Regions from separate parts of the Ureibacillus sp. FSL E2-3493 genome, predicted to be linked through region 2. Evidence: riboswitches for the same ligand, from Rfam matches in the RefSeq annotation. Region 2 holds a riboswitch; each other region holds the start of a gene.
The links. Region 2 has a riboswitch for lysine ahead of MHH69_RS07675 (transporter substrate-binding domain-containing protein). Riboswitches for the same ligand answer to the same signal wherever they lie in the genome.
Positions count from the first base shown of each region.

Region 1 (4,290 bases), 850 kb from region 2:
TTACGAAAATGTATGAAACTGCCGAATAAAGTTTGCCTATACTATCATTTAGGACAATGTTTAGCTCCTTGTGTAAAGGAGATTGAAGAACATGTTTATGATGACATGATTGAGGAAATTACAAAGTTTCTAAATGGTGGATTTGAAGATGTGAAAAAAGAGTTACAACAGAAAATGCTCGATGCAGCGGAAAATTTAGAATTTGAACGGGCAAAGGAATATAGAGATCAAATTGCCCATATTGAAACGGTTATGCAAAAACAAAAAATCGTTTCGGGTGATTTATCGAACCGGGATATTTTTGGATATGCAGTTGAAAAAGGGTGGATGTGTGTTCAAGTCTTTTTTGTACGCCAAGGGAAATTAATTGAAAGGGATGTATCCATCTTTCCAATATACCGGGAACCAGAAGAGGAATTCCAAACGTTTATCGGTCGGTTTTACGATATACCTGAGCATATTAAACCGAAGGAAATTTTCATTCCGACGAATGTGGAAAAATCGTTATTAGAAAACTATTTACAAATGAAAGTTGTTACGCCGAAGCGAGGCTCGAAAAAGGAATTGGTCGATTTAGCTACGAAAAATGCTCAAATTGCCATTCGAGAAAAATTCCAATTAATTGAACGGCAAGAAGAACGAACTGTTGGGGCTTGTTTAGAATTAGGTAATGCCATGAACATAGCCCCACCTCTTCGAATTGAATCCTTCGATAATAGCCATATGCACGGAGCGGATGCTGTGTCGGCAATGGTCGTGTTCATCGATGGAAAACCGGCAAAAAAGGAATATCGGAAATATAAATTGCGGGAAACGGCTAAGCACGATGACTATGGTGCTATGCAAGAAGTAATTCGACGTCGCTATACAAGGGTGTTAAAGGAAAACTTACCATTGCCAGATTTAATTATTATTGATGGTGGGAAAGGGCAAATGGAAGTGGCGCGGGAGGTAATTGAAGATGAATTAGGATTATTCATTCCCATTGCAGGTTTAGCAAAGGATGATAAACATAATACATCCCAATTATTGTACGGAGAACCTCCAATCCCAGTGGAAATGAAAAGAACGAGTGATGGATTTTATTTATTACAACGTATTCAAGATGAAGTCCATCGTTTTGCAATTACATTTTTACGTCAACAACATCAAACAAATGCGATCCAATCCGTCTTGGATGGCATTGAAGGGGTTGGACCGAAAAGGAAACAACAGTTGCTGAAACATTTCGGTTCTATTAAGAAAATAAAAGAATCATCGATAGAGCAATTAATGGAAGCCCATATTCCAAGTTCATCAGCAATGGCTATCTACAATCACTTTCATAAAGACACATTGTCAAAGGAATAACGGTGTGCTATTGTAAGTTTAAATATGAATACGAACATGATAGAGGTGCAAGGTTCAATAGTAACCATCTGGAGGATGAACAATTCCTAGGAAAGGTGGTGAAAGGGAGACTTGCCGAAGCGATAAATCCATTGTTCAGATTTATTTGCTGGTTTTGCATTTAAGAAGTGTAAGACTGTCAGAATCAGTCAGAGTGATTCTGGAGGGCTATCTCATAAAAGATTTTACCGATCGGTATATTTTTGAGGCAGCTTTTCACACTCAGTGAGAAGCTGCTTTTATTTTGAAATGGTATAATGAATGTATAAGTTTTCTGAATTGATGAAAAATACACTTTTTCGAAAGTTGTAAAAGGAGTGTGTACCAATGGAGACAATTGTAGTGAAAGTCGACAGTTCTTCCCTTTTAACACCGGAAAGAATTGATAAACTAGCGGAACGAATTTTAAAGCATCGAAACAATGGAAAAAATACTATAGTAGTTGTTCCTTCTATTGAATTACTAGAAGGAAAATTACTTCCTTATTCGTCGATTTTTACCGAAAGAATTGCTGATAGAGAAAGTCATGCGCTAAAAGCGATTAACACGCAAGTTGCTAGTAGTTTACTAGCGATTGTACTAGAAAAGAAAGGATGTAAGGCAGTTTCCCTTTCTGGTTGGCAGGCAGGAATAGAAGCGGTGAAGTCCAATGGAAATATATTAATTGAACAAATACACCACGATTTTCTTCTTGAACGGATACATAACGGGGAAATAGCTATTGTGGCAGGTTCTCAAGGTTATGATCAATATAAAGATTTGTGGACTTTAGGGGAAGGCGGTCCAGAAACGACAGCAATTGCCATTGGTACAGTTCTAGATGCGGAATATGTTGAAATATTAACTGAGCAGGATGGAATTTACACAGCCGAATCCTCGGTTGTAAAGGAAGCTCGGAAACTAAAAGAAGTGACCTATGATGAAATGCTTGAACTGGCCCATTTAGGATCTACTTTTGTTCATCCGAGGGCAGTGGAACTAGCGAAAAAATATGAAATGCCGATCGTCGTTCGATCTAGCACAAACGATGTCGAGGGGACATGGATAAAAGGAGAGGTAAAAATGGAGAAAAATAGAGTTGTTCGTGGTGTAGCATATGAAGCAGACATTATTCGGTTAACAGTAGGTTTTGATTCCTATGAAAATTCCTCTCTAGCGAATATTTTTATGACTCTATCAAAGTTTAACATCGACGTAGATATTATCGTTCAAGCAGCTATCGATGGAGTGAAACCAACCGTATCTTTCTCCATTGCAAAAGAAGATTTTGCTGAAGCTATTAAAGTGTTAGAACAAAATAAAGCCCAATTAGGATTTAGTTTTGCCGATTTTGAAGTAGGCTTAGCAAAAGTTTCAATTGTTGGTTCAGGAATGGTTTCCAATCCAGGTGTCGCTGCCCAAATGTTTGATCGATTACGCAAAGAAAATATAATAGTGAAAATGGTCAGTACGTCGGAGATTAAAGTATCCGTTGTCGTACCGCAAGATGAAATGGTCCGGGCAGCAAATGTGTTACATGATGAGTTTCAATTAGTGGAAGAGTACGTAAATTAAAAAGCCAATTCCATAGATATCCCCTTTCATGTCGATATGGAAGGGGAGTAGTCTTTGGAATTGGCTTTTATAATATGTAGGAATTAATCTACTTTTTCTTTTTTATCCCATTTAAGTGTGAAGACGACTTGTTGCTGTTTCTCGCGTTTTTCGTCGAAACATTCTGTAAGACAACCTTGTAATGCTTGAATTTGTTGAGCGATGAAGCCTGCTTCTAGTCGGAAGGAACGTTCTTCGATTTTTAATAAGTCGGCGTCATTTGTTAGATGAAATATGTAGCCATCCTTTTCCTCTTTATCAAGGGTTAAAACGCCCCAACCTGCGTCTTGGAAGAAGGAGATAATGAGCTGAATATCAGTACATGGAAATTTGCGGGCTAAATCTTTCCCTGCCCAGTAAAGAACATCCTTTTCATGTTTTCCAAGAATGGTAGGAAGTAAATAATCTCGAATAATTTCGTAGCCAAATGCTGGGACAGTGTTGTGGATGTGAGTCATTTTAAAATTACCTCTTTCTTAATTTCTTCATTATTTAGTATAAGAAAGTAAAATATTCTTTAAAAGAGAAAATTCTACCGAGATAGCGCATATTTTTTAATGAAATGATGAGATAAAAAATTGTATGCAACCTTGACGCTCGTAATTCTTGAGAGTACAATGGACATGTCATAATATTGTACCATTATGAAATACACAGTCAATCTATGAACCTTTACAAAATCGTGAAGTGAAATTGGCTCGGGTATTTAAAAGTACTAGGGGGGGTAATAGTCTTGTCAAAAAATCATGAGTTTTACTGGAGACGCTTACATTCACTATTAGGTATTATTCCTGTAGGTCTGTTCTTAGTGTTTCACTTATCACTGAACTTCACTGCTACTGGTGGAGAAGAAAACTACAACAATTCAATAGGGATTATGGAATTGGTTCCACATTGGCTATTGTTAATTGTTGAGTGGGTAGTAATCTACATACCAATTCTATTCCACGGTTTATATGGTGTGTTTATTGCTTTTACTGCCACTTCAAACATACAGCGCTTCGGGACATTCCGTAACTGGATGTTCATGTTGCAACGTATTTCGGGAGTATTCCTTGTTATTTTCATTGCTTGGCACATCTTCCAAACTCGTATCCAAAAAGCTCTTGGTGCAGATGTTGACTTTAATATGATGGAAGAAATCGTTGCTAATCCGTTTATGTTAGCATTCTACATTTTAGGTATTTTAGCTGCTACATTCCACTTAGCAAACGGTATTTGGTCATTCTTAGTGAGCTGGGGTATTACACAATCGAAAAGTTCACAAAAGGTTGCAACTTATGTAACGATGATCTTCTTCGTTCTATT
Region 1 covers NZ_JBBOPK010000001.1:2,362,353-2,366,642, reverse strand. The annotation lists gene uvrC (excinuclease ABC subunit UvrC) at 1-1,350, shown strand, start outside; lysine riboswitch at 1,383-1,568, shown strand; gene MHH69_RS12190 (aspartate kinase) at 1,717-2,943, shown strand; gene MHH69_RS12185 (YslB family protein) at 3,027-3,440, opposite strand; gene MHH69_RS12180 (succinate dehydrogenase cytochrome b558 subunit) at 3,716-4,290, shown strand, end outside.
Region 1: linked by a shared signal. The riboswitch ahead of MHH69_RS12190 (aspartate kinase) and the one ahead of MHH69_RS07675 (transporter substrate-binding domain-containing protein) in region 2 are both predicted to bind lysine.

Region 2 (4,290 bases):
GAGATGAAGTTAAAGAACAGTTAACAAAGGAAAATGAATTAACTGAAATGCCAGTACTACAACAATAAAGGGGCAATCCATTTTGGATCGCCCCGCATCGATTATTTTAATGTTCGTTTTAAAAATTCTTTCGTTCTTTCTTGAGATGGGTTAACTAATACTTGTTCAGGAGGACCTTCTTCCACAATAACCCCTTTATCCATAAAAACAATCCGGTCCGATACTTCTCGAGCAAACTCCATTTCATGGGTTACGATAAGCATCGTTCTACCTTCATCTGCTAATTTACGCATTACCTTTAAAACTTCTCCTACCATTTCAGGATCTAGCGCAGATGTTGGTTCATCGAATAACATTACTTCCGGATCCATCGATAGCGCTCGAGCAATTGCTACCCGTTGCTTTTGTCCACCAGATAATTGTCGCGGTTTCGCATTAACATATTTCTCCATTCCAACAACAGATAAATAATTTAAAGCGTTTCTTTTTGCTTCTTCTTTTGTTCGTTTTAATACTTTTTGTTGTCCAATAATACAATTGCTTAAAACATTATGATTATCAAAAAGATTAAATTGTTGGAATACCATTCCTAAATGGGTACGGTAGCGTTTAATGTCATGTTGATCATTTAAAATATTCGTACCATTATATATAATATCGCCAGCCGTTGGCGTTTCTAATAAATTAATACAACGAAGTAGCGTGGATTTTCCAGAACCTGATGAACCGATTAAACAGACCACTTCACCTTTCGAAACTGAAAAGTTCACATCGCGTAAAACTTCATTGTTACCAAATGATTTATTTAGATGTTTGATTTCAATTACTTTTTCCATCTTGTTTACTCCTTACGCGATAAGATTTTAAATCGTTTGTTTTTGTTCTACTTTATAGGCATTTTTGCCATCCATTTTTCGTTCGATATAACGTAATATAAATGTAGCGGTTAATGTCATGATTAAATAGATGACACATGTTATAACGTAAGATTCTGCAAAGCGGAAGTTTGCACCGGCAATCGATTTTGTCGTAAAAAATAGTTCCGTTACACTAATTACACTTAATACCGCAGAGTCTTTAATATTCATAATGAATTGGTTACCCGTTGCAGGTAAAATATTTCGGAAAACTTGGGGTAAAATAACATGAAGCATCGTTTGAAAATGACTCATTCCAATCGATTCAGCTGCTTCATATTGACCTTTATCAATTGATGCAATCCCACCACGAACATATTCAGCCATGTAAGCACCTGTATTTAATCCGACAACGACAAGGGCAGCAACAAAGCGATCCAATTCTAATCCGTAAGCAGCTAAACCATAGAAAACAACCATTGCTTGTACAATCATTGGTGTACCACGGAAAATTTCCACATAAACTGTTAATATGAAATTGAATACTTTTAAAATAACAGATTTTATCGATTTCTTACGAAGGGGTATCGTATGCATAACACCGATAAACAATCCGATAAGAGCACCAATAATTGTACTAATAATAGCAATGACTAACGTCATATATGCGCCACGTAAATAACTTGGCCAATTCTCTTCTAGAATTGAGAGTAAAATATCTAAACTCATAAATATCCTCCTAAATATTTTAGAAAATCGAACATATCATAATTGAAGTTTCGATAGTAAAATCATCTTGCCTTATCTATTTCTCTGTTTGAAAAAATAGAGCCACTGGCCGGATAATTCGACCAGTGCTACTATGTGAAAATTATTTTGCTGCAGGTTGATTTGCAATTGCTTCATCCATTAACTGTTTGCGTTCTTCTTCAGAAATGGATTTTAATGTTTCATTAATTGCTTCTAAATTTTCATCGCCTTTTTTAAGACCAATTGCAACGGCTGTATCCTCTTCTTTCGTTTCAAAACCATCTTCCAACTCTACATATACAAAGTTTTCATTTGCAGCAGTCGAAGATACTGCCTCTGGTCTTTCAGCAACATAGCCGTCAATTACTCCAGATTCCAATGCAACTCGCATATGAGAGAAACTTTCCATCGCTGTTTCTTTTTGTACATCTGGAATTTGATCGATTACTTCATAATTTGTTGTGTTTAACTGAGAAGTGATTTTAGCACCTGCAAAATCCGCTAATGTTTTCGCATTGGCATATTTTCCACCAGCTTTTGTAACGATAACGAGTTCACTAGTGTAATAGTTTTCTGTAAAATCAATGACTTTTTTACGTTCATCGGTTGGACTCATACCTGCGATAATGGCATCAATTACACCTGATTCTAATGCTGGAAGTAGACCATCCCATTCTGTTTTAACAATCACTAATTTTTTCCCTAATGCATCGGCAACACGTTTTGCAATTTCTACATCATAGCCACCAGCATATTCTTCAGAACCTTCAATTTTAACTGCTCCGTTTGAATCATCCTGTTGTGTCCAGTTAAACGGTGCATAACCAGCTTCTAAACCTACTTTTAATACATCGCTATCTTCCTTTGAAGAGGATGATGAAGTACCTTCCTCAGAACTGCCACATGCAGCAAGTAAAATGACTGCTAATAAAGTCGTCATTAATAATGTGATTTTTTTCGACATCTTTCTCTCTCCTTTTACTTTTTTCGAGCTTATAACGCAAAAAGCGACCTAAGATGAACTTAGGTCGCTTGAATAGAAAAGCCCAAATCCTCTTACGCTCCCGATTGAGATAGCACCCCTCAGATGGTTGGGAAACTCCATCTGAGACAGTCCTGCAATTATTCACTGCAGACCCAGCATGAAGTAGAGAGCCTACTTACACACTTCGGCGACATTTCCTATTTTCCATATCATTGCTTTGCTCTAAGCTCCATGAAAAACTAATAAATATCGCGCCTCTACCCCACTCGTAACGTGAGGTTTTAATATTAAATTACTATTAATATGTTACTATATTAACATCTTTGTGTCAACATTGATTATTCTGATTAATAAAATATTCATATAGTTATATATTCCATTTTAAAGGTCGAAATATAAAAAACCTCTAGCAAAATAATTTCGCTAGAGGCTTCCTTATAATTAAGAATTTAAAAGTAAATCTTCAGGATTTTCAATTAACTCTTTAACTGTTTTTAAGAATCCAACAGAATCTTTACCATCGATAATACGGTGGTCATAAGAAAGAGCTACATACATCATTGGGCGGATTTCCACTTCCCCGTTAACAGCCACTGGACGGTTAACGATAGAGTGCATACCTAAAATACCAGCTTGAGTACCGTTCATAATAGGAGTAGACATTAATGAACCGAATACACCACCGTTTGTAATTGTAAATGATCCACCAGCCATGTCGTTTAGGCCTAATTTTTTGTCGCGAGCTTTTTTCGCTAATTCTGCGATATCTTTTTCGATTTCAGCAAAGTTTTTGCTATTTGCATCACGGACTACTGGTACAACTAAACCTTCTTCAGTTGAAACCGCAATACCGATATCAAAGAAGTTATTTAAATGGATTTCATCTCCAACGATTTGTGCATTAACGTATGGATATTTTTTAAGCGCCGCAACAACTGCTTTTGTGAAAAATGACATAAATCCAAGTTTGATATCGTTTGCTTTTACGAACTCTTCTTGTTTGCGTTTACGTAAAGCCATGATGTTTGTCATGTCAATTTCATTGAATGTTGTTAACATTGCAGTTGATTGTTTAACTTCTAATAAACGTTTTGCAATCGTTTGACGACGACGGCTCATTTTTTCAATTGTTACACGGTCAGATTCAGCTGCTGGTGTGAAAACAATCGGACCATTTGTAGATACAACTGGTGCTGCTGGTGCTGCTACAGGTGCTGTACCATGAGCAGCTACGTCTTGTACACGTACGCGACCTTGTGGATCTACTGGTGAAATTGATGCTAAATCAATGCCTTTTTCACGTGCTAATTTACGTGCTGCTGGAGAAGCAACAACGCGTTCGTTTGAAGTTTCTTCTACTACTGGAGTTGCAGCTGGTGCTGGTGTTGGTGCAGCTGCTACTGGTGTAGCTTCAGCTTTTGGAGCTTCTTCAGCTGGTGCTGGCGCTGCGCCTTCTCCAGCTTCAACAACAGCGATTACTTGACCTACAAGAACTGTATCGCCTTCTTCAGCTAGGATTTGAGTTAAAACGCCAGCTTCTTCAGAAATAATTTCAGCATTAACTTTATCAGTTTCTAATTCAACGATAAATTCGCCTTTTTCAACATGATCTCCAACTTTTTTTACCCACTGGGCAATTGTACCTTCTGTAATCGATTCTGCTAATTCAGGGACTTTAATTTCAGCCACTTTGATATC
Region 2 covers NZ_JBBOPK010000001.1:1,509,384-1,513,673, reverse strand. The annotation lists partial or broken gene MHH69_RS07690 (YitT family protein) at 1-68, shown strand, start outside; gene MHH69_RS07685 (amino acid ABC transporter ATP-binding protein) at 102-836, opposite strand; gene MHH69_RS07680 (amino acid ABC transporter permease) at 864-1,586, opposite strand; gene MHH69_RS07675 (transporter substrate-binding domain-containing protein) at 1,729-2,571, opposite strand; lysine riboswitch at 2,674-2,860, opposite strand; gene odhB (2-oxoglutarate dehydrogenase complex dihydrolipoyllysine-residue succinyltransferase) at 3,034-4,281, opposite strand.

Region 3 (4,290 bases), 1.5 Mb from region 2:
GTATGTGTCATATCACCCATACCAGAGTGGGAAAGAACGACAATTACATCTGCCCCTTCTTTTTCCATGTCAGAAACAACATTTTCAACTGCATGTACTGAGTCATCTACCGTCACTTGTCCAAGTAAGTGAGACTTGTCCCAATTTAAAATTTGAGGTGGAACAATACCTGTTACACCAACTTTGACTGTAGACTCTTTGCCTTTTTCATCTACAACTTCTTTTTCAATAATGACATATGGCGTATACATATAATCACCTGTACTTGCATCACGTACATTCGCATTAACAAATGGGAAATCAGCATCATCATAAACTTCATCTAAATAATCTAATCCATAATTAAATTCATGGTTCCCAAGAGTCGATGCATCATAATCTAACAGTTCCATTGCCGTTATCGATGGATGTTCTTCCCCTTCTTCTAAAACATCAACCGATTGTTTATAAGAACCTAATGGAGTTCCTTGAATCGTATCACCATTATCAAATAATAATGTGTTGCTATTTTCTTTACGCGCTTCTTTAATTAATGTTGCTGTTTTAACAAGACCTAAACTGTTCGATTCAGTATCTTTGTAGTAGTCATAATTCATTAAATTTGTATGAATGTCTGATGTACCTAAAATACGTAAATCAACGGTTGTTTTATATTCTTCAAGAAAAGCGTTTAATAGTTGATATAATTGATATTCAGAAATGACATTTTTCGGTTTTAACGTTTTTCCTTCAAAACTATTTAAAAACCCATATTCAACCGCTTTTGCAAATTCATCACGATTTTCTTTTTTAATTGCATGATAATCTTTATATTTCTTTAAAGTATCTTCTGAGTACGTTTTGTCATCATCTAGCATATGAACAAGGCTGACAACGGCTTCCTCTAAGGTCATTTTTCCCTCTGGTGCAAAACGTTTATCCGTCTTTCCTTCGATGAGTTGTAATTCAATTGCTTTTTCAATATACGGTTTTAAAGAATCAGGAACATCTTTAAAGTTAACCGTTTTGCCTGAACCTAATTCTACATCCATAGCTTCAATAACTGTTTTTACATATTCGCCACGTGTTACCTCATCTACTTTTTTAGCACTTGCTTGTTCAATATTTGTCATACCGACAACAGCTATCGATAAAGCTAAGGCAGAGGCGGAAACTTTCTTCCACATTAAAACTCATCTCCCATTTATAAGACTTTTCAAACAATTAAATAATATCAAAAAGTAAGATATAAATATACTTATTTATTAATATTTAACAGTTTTATAATATTGTTTGCTATCTAGCAATAATCGTCTCAAAAATGGGGCAATATTATATGTATCATTTTTAAAGGCTGACACAAAAAATGAAGTTTTTTGTATCAGCCCCCAGTCACTCTAAATTTTCAATTATTGTCCAGAACGTCCTTTTAATTGTGACTCTGCCATTTGAACAAGACGTTTTGTAATTTCACCACCAACTGAACCATTCGCGCGTGAAGCATCTTCAGGTCCAAGGTTCACACCAAATTCTTGTGCGATTTCATATTTCATTTGATCCATTGCAGCTTGTGCACCAGGAAACAGTAGTTTATTTGAACTTCTATTAGAAGCCATTTTCTTCACCTCCTTGTGATATTAGAATGTTCCAGGTGCGCTAATTAATACTGTGATAAATCATTCCACCAAAGTATCAATTTCCCTCGTATACTTTCATACTAATTTTGTCAAAAAAATTTACATGTAAATAAAATCAAAAGGTCATAATAAAATTCAAATAACAATTACATGTCTTTTTTATTCGTTTTATGACGGAAATTTCACTAAATAAATGTTTAATTTCAAGGCTTATTAATAAAACCACGTTGAAATAGCTTTTCAAAATCTTTATATGGTAGATGAAAAAAATGACAGTTAAAGTATTGCAATCTTACGTTTAAACATGTATGATTTTAATAATTAAATATTCACTTATTTCAATTACCTTTTGAAGTAAGGATAGAGGAGCAAAGACCATCAGTACGCAATTTGAGGATAATGAGATCCTATGACAATTGTGGAAAGGGGAATTTGCCGAAGCTTTTGAGAGCCTCATTATCTCGAAGCTGGTTCTGTTATTGAACAAATGCAGGACTGTCATATAGGTTTCTATATGGAGGGCTATCTTACGCAAAGAAATGAAGTTTATTTCTACGCAACAACGATCCCTCGTTGTTGCTTTTTTGCGTTTACTTAACTTAACGCCCTTCTCCCTCTATTTTCTAATAAAATATAAGGATGTGGAGAAGTATGAATTTCGGAAAAATTTTAACTGCTATGGTGACTCCCTTTAATGAACGGGAAGAAATTGATTGGGTGGCTACCGAAAACTTAATTAATTATTTGCTTGCCAACGGTACAGATGCTTTAGTCATTTCAGGTACGACTGGAGAATCCCCAACTTTATCAGAAGATGAAAAGGTAGAATTATTTAAATTTACTGTGAAGGTTGTAGATGGGAGAGTTCCGATTATTGCCGGTACAGGTTCTTACAACACAAAAGCCTCGATTGAATTAACAAAACAGGCTGAAAACGTTGGTGTGGATGGCATCATGTTAGTAGCTCCATACTATAACAAACCTTCTCAAGAAGGATTGTATCGACACTTCAAAGCAATTGCAGATGAAACATCCTTACCAATCATTCTATACAATGTACCTGGTCGCAGCATTGTAAGTCTTTCAGTTGAAACGATTGTTCGTCTTTCAGCAATACCAAATATCGTTGCGATTAAAGAAGCTAGTGGTAATTTAGATGCAATGGCTGAAATTATCGAAAAAACACCTAGTAATTTTTCATTATATAGCGGGGATGATGGCTTAACATTACCTGTCTTATCCATTGGAGGAGCTGGTGTCATTTCAGTGGCGTCTCATATTATTGGTCAAGAGATGCAAGCGATGATTAAAAAATTCCTAATCGGGAACTTAAGTGAAGCAGCAAAGGACCATCGTAAATTGTTACCTATCATGAAAGTACTTTTTGCTACTCCTAATCCGACTTCAGTAAAAGCAGCTTTAAATTTAAACGGAATTCCGGTTGGTGGTGTACGTTTACCAATGGTGCCACTAAACAAATTAGAACTCGATTCATTGAAAGAGGTTTTAAATACTCAACATAAAGTCATTTCTTAAATAATCGATTATTCCAAAGTTTCCAAAGAGATCGTCTTCCAATTGACGATCTCTTTTCTATTACATATGTTTTAACTTCCCCTCCATCTATTTACTTTTTGACAGAAGTTTGAGTAACATGTCTGTTATTAGAATTATGTACCAAATATAACACTTTCCTCCATTCCTTCCTATATTTTATATCAAAATATTTCACAGTGTATTCCCATGCAAAGCAATCTGAAGAAAATATACTTTTAACAACAGAAAAACAAATAGTACATTCCCTATTATTAATGGAAGTAATCCCTTCATTCTAATGGGAGTAAAATACGGCGAACTTATTAAAAAATAAAAAAAGGCACTGTAAATAAACAGTGCGATGACCATTCATTATTCCTCTTTAATAAACCGTACTTCATCATATCCACAAGACTTACAAACCATTAAATGGGGACAAATTTGATCTTTTGCCGTATTAGGATAACCATCTCCCATTTTGACCGTTTCTTCATCATTATAGTGTCCATAAGGATCCAAATAATCAGACACTTTCCCTGAATCCTCTAATGTCGTATGACATTTTGGGCAATTTACTTCTAACGTTTTTAATGAATTACATAAAGGACATATAGCCATTCGTATCACTCCTTTGCATTATAGTATCCATATTTTTGCTAATACTATGTAAACGCACCTTAAATAGAAACCCATTTTGAATAACATGACATTTTCTACATGAAATTGGGCAATCTAAAGGACAGCTAAAAGTAATGGAGGAAATCAGGATGAAAAAGGAAGAGAAACTAAATGAAGAAGCTGCATTAAATAACAACTTAGACTCAGCTACTTTAAGAGCGAACATGGAAATTGCTAAAGAACACGTACAAGCAAAAGCAACAAAAACTGCAACTCAAAAAAAAGAATAATACAAATCGGTTCTAACTTCATTTCGAAGAAGGTAACAATAAACTTTGTTTATGTTGCCTTTTTATTTTATGCGAAAACGATATAGTGAGTTAAAATCGGTATTACACTTTATAAACCCATAGCATTTAAATTATGTAATTTATTTAGTTCGATCCATAGTATTGTTTTAAAATAACCACTTCCCTTATATGAATCCCCTTAAGATATTAACTATCATTGATAAAAGAGG
Region 3 covers NZ_JBBOPK010000001.1:3,028,296-3,032,585, forward strand. The annotation lists gene MHH69_RS15615 (bifunctional 2',3'-cyclic-nucleotide 2'-phosphodiesterase/3'-nucleotidase) at 1-1,166, opposite strand, end outside; gene MHH69_RS15620 (alpha/beta-type small acid-soluble spore protein) at 1,389-1,595, opposite strand; lysine riboswitch at 1,970-2,149, shown strand; gene dapA (4-hydroxy-tetrahydrodipicolinate synthase) at 2,268-3,152, shown strand; gene MHH69_RS15630 (hypothetical protein) at 3,525-3,770, opposite strand; gene MHH69_RS15635 (hypothetical protein) at 3,920-4,060, shown strand.
Region 3: linked by a shared signal. The riboswitch ahead of dapA (4-hydroxy-tetrahydrodipicolinate synthase) and the one ahead of MHH69_RS07675 (transporter substrate-binding domain-containing protein) in region 2 are both predicted to bind lysine.